3 regions of the Micromonospora sp. NPDC050187 genome follow, and region 2 is predicted to be linked to each of the others. Evidence: riboswitches for the same ligand, from Rfam matches in the RefSeq annotation. Region 2 holds a riboswitch; each other region holds the start of a gene.

The links. Region 2 has a riboswitch for cobalamin ahead of bluB (5,6-dimethylbenzimidazole synthase). Riboswitches for the same ligand answer to the same signal wherever they lie in the genome.
Region 1: another riboswitch for cobalamin. It lies ahead of ACIBJE_RS05445 (energy-coupling factor ABC transporter permease); the one in region 2 lies ahead of bluB (5,6-dimethylbenzimidazole synthase).
Region 3: another riboswitch for cobalamin. It lies ahead of ACIBJE_RS24815 (ABC transporter substrate-binding protein); the one in region 2 lies ahead of bluB (5,6-dimethylbenzimidazole synthase).

What each region holds. Positions count from the first base shown of each region.
Region 1 covers NZ_JBITJH010000002.1:516,152-519,414, reverse strand. The annotation lists gene ACIBJE_RS05460 (energy-coupling factor ABC transporter ATP-binding protein) at 1-134, opposite strand, end outside; gene cbiQ (cobalt ECF transporter T component CbiQ) at 152-898, opposite strand; gene ACIBJE_RS05450 (energy-coupling factor ABC transporter substrate-binding protein) at 898-1,215, opposite strand; gene ACIBJE_RS05445 (energy-coupling factor ABC transporter permease) at 1,212-1,892, opposite strand; cobalamin riboswitch at 1,922-2,092, opposite strand; gene ACIBJE_RS05440 (ABC transporter substrate-binding protein) at 2,320-3,263, shown strand, end outside.
Region 2 covers NZ_JBITJH010000005.1:114,194-117,456, forward strand. The annotation lists gene ACIBJE_RS10225 (dihydrolipoyl dehydrogenase family protein) at 1-32, shown strand, start outside; gene ACIBJE_RS10230 (crotonase/enoyl-CoA hydratase family protein) at 133-894, opposite strand; gene ACIBJE_RS10235 (EamA family transporter) at 979-1,890, opposite strand; cobalamin riboswitch at 1,971-2,146, shown strand; gene bluB (5,6-dimethylbenzimidazole synthase) at 2,196-2,822, shown strand; gene ACIBJE_RS10245 (Rieske 2Fe-2S domain-containing protein) at 3,092-3,263, shown strand, end outside.
Region 3 covers NZ_JBITJH010000019.1:53,216-56,478, forward strand. The annotation lists gene ACIBJE_RS24815 (ABC transporter substrate-binding protein) at 1-1,280, opposite strand, end outside; cobalamin riboswitch at 1,591-1,714, opposite strand; gene ACIBJE_RS24820 (hypothetical protein) at 1,802-2,254, opposite strand; gene ACIBJE_RS24825 (molybdopterin-dependent oxidoreductase) at 2,247-3,263, opposite strand, start outside.

The sequences.
Region 1 (3,263 bases), on a different contig from region 2:
GCCAGCCGGAACAGGGTGGTCTTCCCGCCGCCGTTGGGCCCCACCACGGCCAGCCGCTGACCGGGCAGGACGGTCAGGTCGACCCCGGTGAGCACGGGCTGGCGGGGCTGGTAGGCGAAGTCCACCCCGGACATCCGCAGCAGCGGACCGGTCACCGCCACGGTTCACCGGTGACGACGGTCAGCGCCACGATCGACGCCAGCAGCGCGACGGACGCGACCACGAAGGCCGGGGAGAGCCGCCGGGGCTCCACCTGCACCGCCAGTGAACCGGTGTAGCCCCGCATCGCCAGTCCCTCCTCAAGCCGGCGGGCCCGGGTGAAGGCCCGGACGAAGATCGCCCCCGCCTGCCCGGCCAGCGACCGGTGCGCCGTGCGCCAGGTCCGGTAGCCCAACCGCGCCGCCTGCGCCTCCCGTACCGCGCGCACGCTGTCGACCAGCAGGAACAGCATCCGGTACGTCAGCGCGGCGACCTCGGTCACCGCCGCCGGCACCCCGAGCCGGACCAGCCTCGGCAGGACGTCGGACAGGGGAGTGGTGGCGCTGAACAGCAGCAGGCACAGCAGGGCCGCCGCCGCCCGGCCGGTCGTCGTGGCCGCCACCCCGACGCCGGCCGGGTCCCAGCCCAGCCGGGTCGGGGAGTGCACGGAGACGAGCAGCGGCAGCGCGGAGGTGGCGATGAACAGTGCCGGCACCCGGGCCGCCCGCAGCAGCACCGGCACGGGGACCCGGGCCGGACCGACCAGCAGCAGCGCGGCGGCGGTGCCCGCCAACGCGGCCCCCGGCCACGTGGGCAGGGCCACCGCGCACACCAGCAGGCCCAGCGCCAGCAGTGCCTTCTCGCCCGGGTGCCGTAGCCGCCAGGGACCGGTGTGCGCGGCGACGTCGAGGGCGAACACTAGCCGGCGGAGGCGTCGGCGTCGCGCAGCCGCTGTCGGGTGCGGGCGACCCCGAAGTAGTAGCCGAGGAAGCCGGCGCCCACCGCCGCCTGGAGGGCGAACAGGCCCGACTCGATCTCACCCGAGGGCGGCTCGTAGATGGAGGAGAACCACGGCTCGTAGTCCGGGTGGTCGGCGACGATCGTCTCCTCGGCCTGGGCGTCCGCCCCGGCGAACGGCTCCTCCGCCGAACCGCCGAGCCCGAGCACCAGCGGGGCCACCGCCAGCGCGACCACCGCCAGCAGCAGGAGCAGGTTGACCCGTCCGAAGCGCTTCACGCCGACACCTCCTGGGGCTTGCGCAGCACGCCGAGGCGCCGCAGTTCGTCGCCGCTGACCCGGGTGAGCAGCCGCACCACCAGCACCGACAGCAGGCCCTCGCTGATCGCCAGGGGGATCTGGGTGACGGCGAAGATGCTGCCGAACTTCGCCACCGCGCCGAGGAAGCCGGACGCCGGGTCGGGGAACGCGAGGGCGAGCTGCACGCTGGTGACGCAGTAGGTCGCCAGGCCGCCCAACGCGGCGGCCAGGAACACCGCCACGTCCAGACTGCCGCCGAGGCGGCGGGCCAGCAGGTAGACGCCGTAGGCCACCCAGGGGCCGACGATCGCCATCGAGAAGATGTTGGCGCCCAGCGTGCTCAGCCCGCCGTGGGCCAGCAGGACCGCCTGGAACAGCAGCACGATGCCGCCGAGGACGCTCATCACCGGCGGTCGGAACAGCACCGCGCCGAGGCCGGTGCCGGTGGGGTGGGAACAGGACCCGGTCACCGACGGGATCTTCAGGGCCGAGAGCGCGAAGGTGAAGGCGCCCGCCGCTCCCAGCAACAACTTCGACTCAGGGTCCTCGCGGACCTGCCGGACCAAAGCCCGGCTGCCGTGGACGACGAAGGGTGCGGACACCGCGAACCATGCGGCTGCCTGCACCGGGGGTAGGTACCCCTCGGCGATGTGCACAGAAGACCTTCCTCTCCAGCACCTCGTGGACGAGATCACACCGTCAAGGCCGGTCTCCTGGCTCCCGGATCGATGCTTCCTCCGGCCTTCCCAGGCCGTCGGCCTAGTGGCGCAAGTCGGAGGTCACTCCCCGGTCACAGTGGCGAGGGCCGCGCCGGTCTTCCACCGGCTTCCCGAGCACCTTGACGGCGAGAGGCTATCGACCGGCGACCGGCGGGGCAAGAGTGGTGATCCATCCCCGGCGGACAGCCGGCGGTCGCCGGCGTCGCCGCTCGCCGTCGGTGGTGTCCGAGGAGCAGGTCAGCTGAGGGTCGACGGTGTGACGACCACTCCTTGGGCTGCTGTTGCCAATCGTTGGCAACTACGCCAGGATTGCCCCGCGGCGTGCATGCGACCGCCACGTCGTCGACCAGGAAAGAGGAGCCCCTTGCGGTCTGCGCGGATGGTGGCGCTGTTCGCCGCCGGTCTTCTCGCCCTCTCCGCCTGCTCGTCCCCGACGGACACCGCCACCGGCGACGGCGGTGCCCCGCTCGTGGTGGCGACGGCGGGCGAGCCGGACACGCTCAACCCGGTGCTGAACTACGGCGTCGACGGCGGCTCGCTGATCTTCGACGGCCTGGTCGCCCGCGACGAGCGCAACCAGCTCGTGCCGGCCCTGGCCCGCGAGCTGCCGACCGTGTCGGCCGACGGGCGGACCGTCACGGCGAAGCTGCGCGACGGGGTGGTCTTCCACGACGGCACCCCGCTGACCGCACAGGACGTGGTCTTCACCTACCAGGCGGTGCTGGACCCGAAGGTCGACTCGACGCTCCGCTCCGACCTGGACATGCTCGCCTCCGTCGCCGCACCCGACCCGTCGACCGTGGTCTTCACCCTCGAGTACGCTTACGCGCCGTTCCTCCAGCGCCTCGCGCTGGGCATCGTGCCGGCGAAGGCCCTCGCCGGGCAGGACGTCAACAAGGCCGCCTTCAACCGCAAGCCGGTGGGCACCGGCCCGTACCGGGTGACCTCCTGGACCCCGGGCGACCGGCTGGTGCTCGCCGCCAACGAGCGGTACTGGGGCGGCAAGCCGGCGAACTCCGGCGTGGTGGTGGCGTTCGTCCCCGACGACAACGTCCGCGCCCAGCGGATGCGGGCCGGCGAGTTCGACGCCGCCGAGCTGGCTCCGAAGCTCGCCTCCGGGTTCGAGGGGCGGTCCGGCTACCGGGTGCAGCGGGTCCCCACCGCCGACTACCGGGGCGTGATGCTGCCCATGGGCGGGCCGGTCACCGGGGATCCGGCCGTGCGGAAGGCGTTGAACGCGGCGGTGGACCGTTCGGCGATGGTGGCCGGTGTGCTCGGCGGGGCGGGGGAGCCGGCGTTCGGGCCGAT
Region 2 (3,263 bases):
CCATCCGGACCGCCCTGGACGACCTCGGCTGACGGTGAGTGTGGCGGGGTCGGTCCCGGGGTCGTCGTGGTCGGCCGGCACCGGGGGACCGGGTGCCAGCACGAGTCGCGGTGCGGCTGGCCGGGCCGGTGCTCAGTGGACCGGAGTGCCGTGCCGGCCCGCTCCGCCGCCGAAGCGGGCGATGCCGTCGGCCGCCTCGGCGAGGGAGTCGACGCCGTAGGCCAGCTCGACGGCCATCGCCTCGGCTTCCGGGCGACCCGCGCCGGCCCGTACCGCGGCCCGGTCGTTGCGCAGGCAGCGCTGCGGCGCGCGGGCGATCCCGGCGGCCAGCCGCTCGGCCTCCGCGCGGGCCGTGCCGGGCGCGACCAGCCGGTTCACCAACCCCATGGCGTACGCCTCGTCCGCCGGCACCGGTCGGCCGGTGAGGATCAGGTCCATCGCCCGGCTCTCACCGATCAGCCGGGGCAGGCGTACCGTTCCGCCGTCGACCAGCGGCACGCCCCACCGTCGGCAGAAGACCCCGAGCACCGCGTCGGACTCGGCGACCCGCAGGTCGCACCAGAGGGCCAGTTCCAGGCCGCCGGCCACGGCGTACCCGGAGATCGCGGCGACGACCGGCTTGGTCAGCGACATCCGGGTCGGACCCATCGGGCCGTCCCCCTCGGATTCCACGCGGTTGCCGCTCGGCGTACCGATGGCCTTGAGGTCGGCACCGGCGCAGAAGGTGCCGCCCGCTCCCCAGAGCACGGCCACGGCGGCGGTCGGGTCGGCGTCGAAGGCGCGGAACGCGTCGGCGAGGGCCCGGGCGGTCGGGCCGTCGACGGCGTTGCGGACCGCCGGCCGGTCCAGGATCACCGTGGTCACCGGTCCGTCGCGTTCGACCCGCACACCCATCGGACCAGGATGGCCGGCCCCTGGCGCGCCGCGCCAGACACGCGACGCCGCGTCGTCGGGCGCGGTGACCCGGGCGGGCCGTCGTCAGGTCCGGTCGGGGCGGACCAGGGTGGCACCGAGCGCGGCACCGACCACGCAGGCCACCCCGAGGAACTGAGGCCAGGCCAGCAGCTCGCCGAGGAGGACCAGCCCGACCAGCGCGCCGATCGCCGGTTCGAGGCTCAACAGCACCGCGAAGACCCGGGCCGGCATCCGGCGCAGCGCGGACATCTCCGCCGAGTACGGCAGCACCGACGACAGCAGCGCCACGCCGACGCCGAGCAGCAGGATCCACGGGTCGAGCAGTGCGGTGCCGCTGTCCGCGACGCCGAACGGCAGCACGGCGAGTGCGCCGACGGCCATGCCCAGGGCCAGCCCCCGGGTGCCGGGGACCCGCTTGCTGACCGCCCCGCCGAACACCACGTAGCCGGCCCAGCCGACGGCGGTGCAGACGCAGAAGAGCAGCCCGAGGCCGTCGACCGACGCCCCGCCCAGGCCACTGATCAGCAGGACGCCGCTGCCGGCCAGCACCGCCCAGCCGGCGTCGAGCAGCCGACGGCTGCCGGCCAGCCCCACCAGCAGCGGCCCGGCGAAGCCGATGGTCACCGCCACGCCCAGCGGCACCCGGTGCAGCGCGGCGTAGAAGCTGAGGTTCATCAACGCGAGCATCAGGCCGAAGCCGACCACCAGGCCGCCGGTACGCCAGCCCAGCCGCAGCCCGGGACGGGCGATCGCGAGCAGGATCAGCGCGGCGAAGCCGAGCCGCAGCGTGGTGGTGCCACCGGGGCTGGTGGTGCCGAACAGCTGCTTGGCCACGGCCGCGCCGAGTTGGGTGGAGAACATCCCGAGCAGCATCAGCACCGGCGGCGGTACGGCGTCGGGGCGACCGACCACGCCGACGAGCCGGGCGACGGTGGCGGTGGGAACCGGCTCTGGACGGAGGGCGTGCGCGTACATGGGAGCAGCATGTCGTGCGATCCGTCAGGAGGGCGACCGGAATCCCGTCCGCCGGCTACCATGCTGGCGGCACGACACAGTGAGGTGCCCCGCGCGAGCGGGGAGAATCGGGAAGCCGGTGCGAATCCGGCACGGGCCCGCCGCGGTGACCGGGGAGCCACCGTCCACGCGCGAGCAGCGCAGCCACTGGTCCGCAACGGGCTGGGAAGGCGGACGGCACGGCGTCGATCCGGGAGTCCGAAGACCGGCCTCGCGTCACGCGCCCACCCCTGCCCGGGTGGGCCGAGCGCAGCGGGAGCCTGCCCATGAACCTGTACGACGTCATCCACCGCCGCCGGGACGTACGCGCCCAGTTCACCGGGGAACCGGTGCCCGACGAGGCCCTGCACCGGGTGCTGACCGCGGCGCACGCCGCACCGAGCGTCGGCTACTCCCAGCCCTGGGACTTCGTCGTGGTGCGGGACGCCGACACCCGGCGCCGCTTCCACGAGCACGTCCGGACCGAACGGGACGTCTTCGCCGCCACCCTGGCGGGGGAGGCGGCCGAACGGTTCGCCCGGATCAAGATCGACGGCGTGCTGGAGTCCACCCTGTCGATCGTGGTCACCCACGACCAGTCGCGGGGCGGGCCGGCGGTGCTCGGCCGGCACGCCATCGCCGACACCGGCCTCTACTCGACCTGCCTGGCCATCCAGAACCTCTGGCTCGCCGCCACGGCCGAGGGACTCGGCGTCGGCTGGGTCTCCTTCTACCGGGAGCCCTGGCTGGCCGACCTGCTCGGCATCCCTGCCGGCATCCGGCCGGTCGCCTGGCTCTGCCTCGGTCCGGTGACCCACTTCGAGACCGTGCCGGACCTGGCCCGGCACGGCTGGCGGCAGGCCCGCCCGCTCGCCGAGGCCATCCACCACGACCGTTGGACACCGCACCCCTGACCCTTCCGCTCGCTCCCCCGCCCCGCCCCGCTCCCCCGCCCCGCCTCGCGCGGTCGGCTCGCGCGGTCGATCAAGAAGTTCGCGTCAGCAGCTGTCGCGTGTCGTGACGCCAACCTCTTGATCAACGGGCGCGCGGGGCGGCTGGGTCGGGGCGCGGGGGGCGGGGGGCGGCTGGGTCGGGGGAGGGGGGGTGCCCGGTCATGTCGGGCGGCGGTGAGTTCGTCACCGCCGCCCGGTTTGCCGGCTCCCGAACCGGGAAGTCGGTACGGGTGCGAGCACTTCTGATGAAGATCGAGCAGTCGGCCGGCCTGGACCGGGTCGGCGACCGCCTCCAGCGGGCGGTGCAGGCCACCCTCCGACCGCAGCGCGTCCGCGACCTGCTGCACGGGGTGTGGCTGGGACATCCGCTGCATCCGGCGATGGTGCAGGTGCCGGTCGGCG
Region 3 (3,263 bases), on a different contig from region 2:
TGGGTGAAGGGCTGCTTGAGGTACACGTCGGTCCAGTACGACGACCGCTCGGACTTCACCACCTCGATGGTGATGCCCGCCTGCTTGGCCTGCTCGGCGAAGAGCAGCGCCGCCTGCACGTACCCGGGAGTGACATCGGCGGTGTGCAGGGTGACTCTCAGGTTCTCCTTGCCGGCCTCGCGGAGCAGCGCCCGCGCGCGCTGAGGGTCGTGGGGTCGCTGCGGGATCGAGTCGGCGTAGTTCGGTGCGCCTTTGCCGTACAGGTCGTTGCCGACCTCGCCGTAGCCGAACAACACCGCGTCGACGATGGCCTTGCGATCCACCGTCAGCTTCAACGCCTCGCGCACCCTGGGGTCGTCGAACGGTTCGCGGTCGATGAGCATGTTGAACGCGTGCATGGTCCCGACCGGTGACTGACGAATACCGAGTTTCCGGTTGCCCTGCTGGGCCTTGGCCTGCACGTGGGACAACTGGTGCACGACGTCGGCCCGCCCGGAGAGGAACACGTTGAGTCGGGCGTCAGCGTCCGCAGCGAGGAGGATCTCCACGCTGTCGACGTAGGGTCTTCCCGGCTCCCAGTACCGGTCGTTGCGCACCAGACGGGTTCGTTCGCCCGGCGTCCAGCTGTCGAACCGGAACGGGCCGGTGCCGACGGGCGGGTGCGTCCGGTCGAAGCTGGTGGTGCCGTTCTGGATCACGTAGACGTACCAGCCTGCCAGTAGCGCCCCGAGGTCGGCCATCGGTTGCTTCATGCGCAACTCCACCGTCAGGTCGTCGACGCGGCGGGATCCGGCGAGGTCGACCATGGCGAGGTCGGCGGCGGCCGGTAGCTTGTTCGCCGGGTCGATGATCCGCTTGACGCTCCAGAGGACGTCATCGGCGGTCAGCGGCTTGCCGTCATGCCAGAGCACGCCCTTACGCAGCACGATCCGCCAGACCGTGCCGTCGGCGTTCGGCTCCAGACGCTCGGCTAACCGGGGGCGCAGGGTCAGGTCGTCGTTGTAGGCGACCAACTTGTCGAAGATGTTCTTCGCCACCGCTCCACCGCCCCACGACCCGGCCAGATGCGGGTCGAGCACGTCGTCGGTGGTGCTTGCCCCCGAGGTGACGACCCGCAGGTTCCCGCCACGGCGGGGTGCCCCGCCCTGCGCTGCCGTCGGTTCCTGCGTCTGGCATCCGGTCAGTCCGGGCACACCGAGCAGCACAGCGCCGGACAGCACACTCTTGAGCAACGCGCGCCGGTCGGCGGCCCTCCCCGCGTGGTCGCTGCGTCTGTTCACGTCACAAGCTCCTTGCTCGGGCGAAGGTGGAGCCCGCAACGGTCTGCCGCAGGGACCGACCGGCGGCAGGGTGAAGGAATCGCGGACCCGAGAAGACACACGGGCGGACAGCACCGCGCTGGGCGCAACGGGCGCCCCACAGCAGTCAGGACAGCCCACCGTGCAGGCAACTCAGCGGCTCCGGGGCCGACTCCGACGGGAGCGTCGTTCGAAGCGCAACCAGGCAGACAGCGGTTGACGCGCGAGCACCGGACGAGGAGGTGTGCATCTGATCCATCCTTCGTAGATCATCGCCGATGAGTACGAGTGGAGGTATCCTGACTTCCGGATCAACGTTCGCCCCGGCCTTCCCAGGCTTGCGCCCAGTGGCCTACTCGGGGATCACTGACCGGTCACAGTGGCGAGGACCATGCCGGATTCACACCGGCTTCCCTCACACGTCGCGGGCTGACCCTAGCAAGGGCATGCTGTGATCCGCATAGGACTGTCGACTGTGTCCTGCGCCACGTCCGCGATCGCGGTCATCCGGAACGGCCGAGCCGTGCCCACCGGCGCGCGTAGACGATCGCGCTGACGGCGAAGATCGCCGCGCTGACCGCCAGCCAGCGGGCCAGCAGCGGCTGCGGGATCAGGCCGGTCGCGGCCGTGTAGGTGTCCCCGCCGAGTCCGAGGATGCCGGGAAGGTAGACCAGCAGGAGCAACCCGGAGGCGAGCGCGGGCACCCGTACGTGGTTCAGCGCAGAGCGGCGGTCCGGACGGCCCATCACGGCACGCAGCGTCCGATCGACCAGTGCGTAGACCGGGAACAGGAGCAGATCGTGGACAATGACCGCGCCGAGGAACCAGAGCAGCATCCGGCCCGCAGTCGGCTCCCCGGACAGCCGCAGCGCTATCCAGCCGGTCAGCGCGAAGCAGCCGAGCAGGAGCAGCAGGTGCCAGGGCGCGGCACCGTAGCCACGCCGGAACTCAGTCATCGGGCCGTTCCTCGAAGGTGATTCTCCGGACCCACTTCGTGCAGTGCACGCCGGGCAGCGCCGGCACGATGATCCGCGCGGGGTAGCCGTGATCGGCCGAGAGGTCGACCCCGTTGACCCGCAGGGCGAGCAGCGAGTCGGGGTGGCGGACCTGGTTGGCCTGCAACCGGGCCCGACGGAACAGCCCGACCCGTTCCAACGACTCGACCCTCGCCAGGGCGTTGTCGGGCGCGCCGACCAGAGCGGCGAGGTCCCGTAGCCGCACCCCGGTCCAGGTCTGCTCCGTCGACCAGCCCTCGACGCAGGCGATCGGCAGGTCTGCGGTGTGCTGCGTCATCGCGAGCAGGCCGCCGCGGTCCACCTCCACCGTGCGGTCGCCGCCGCGCACCGTCAGCCGCCACTCGGCCCCGGTGTCGGCGGGTCGGACACCGGCCGCGGCCGCGGTCCGGTTGACCGGGAATCCGTTCGGTCCTTCGTCGGGCTGCCGGCCCCGGGGTAGCAGCAGCGCGGTCCTGCGCAGCACTCCGTCCATGGTCTGCCCGACGGTCAGCGCCGCCAACAGCAACGCGCCGCCCCCGGTCAGGGCGAGAACACCACGCCGGCTCATCGTCGCCGGGCCGGGCCGTCGGGCTACCAGCCCGTCCGGATCCGCCGGCTCCGGCCTGGTCTCCCCCAGCGTGGTACGCGCCATGCTCGGGCCCCGCAGCGCGGAGATCATCCGAGGAAGCTTGATCGCCACGTGCGTGACCAGGGCGGCGGTGAAGATCCAGGCGCCGTACCAGTGCGCGGTGTAGAAGTCGAACCCGAACAGGTACGCGTACTGGATGTTGAGCAGTCCGGTGACCGTCTGGAAGAGGATTCCGCCCACCAACAGCAGCAGCGACAGCCGTTCGAGTACCTGGGCCACCGAGCGGGCCGGCGGCCAGTCGAACAGCTTGGGCACCACCGACCAGAGCTTCGCCACCACCACCGGGACCAACACGATGCCGAGCGTCACGTGCAGGCCCTG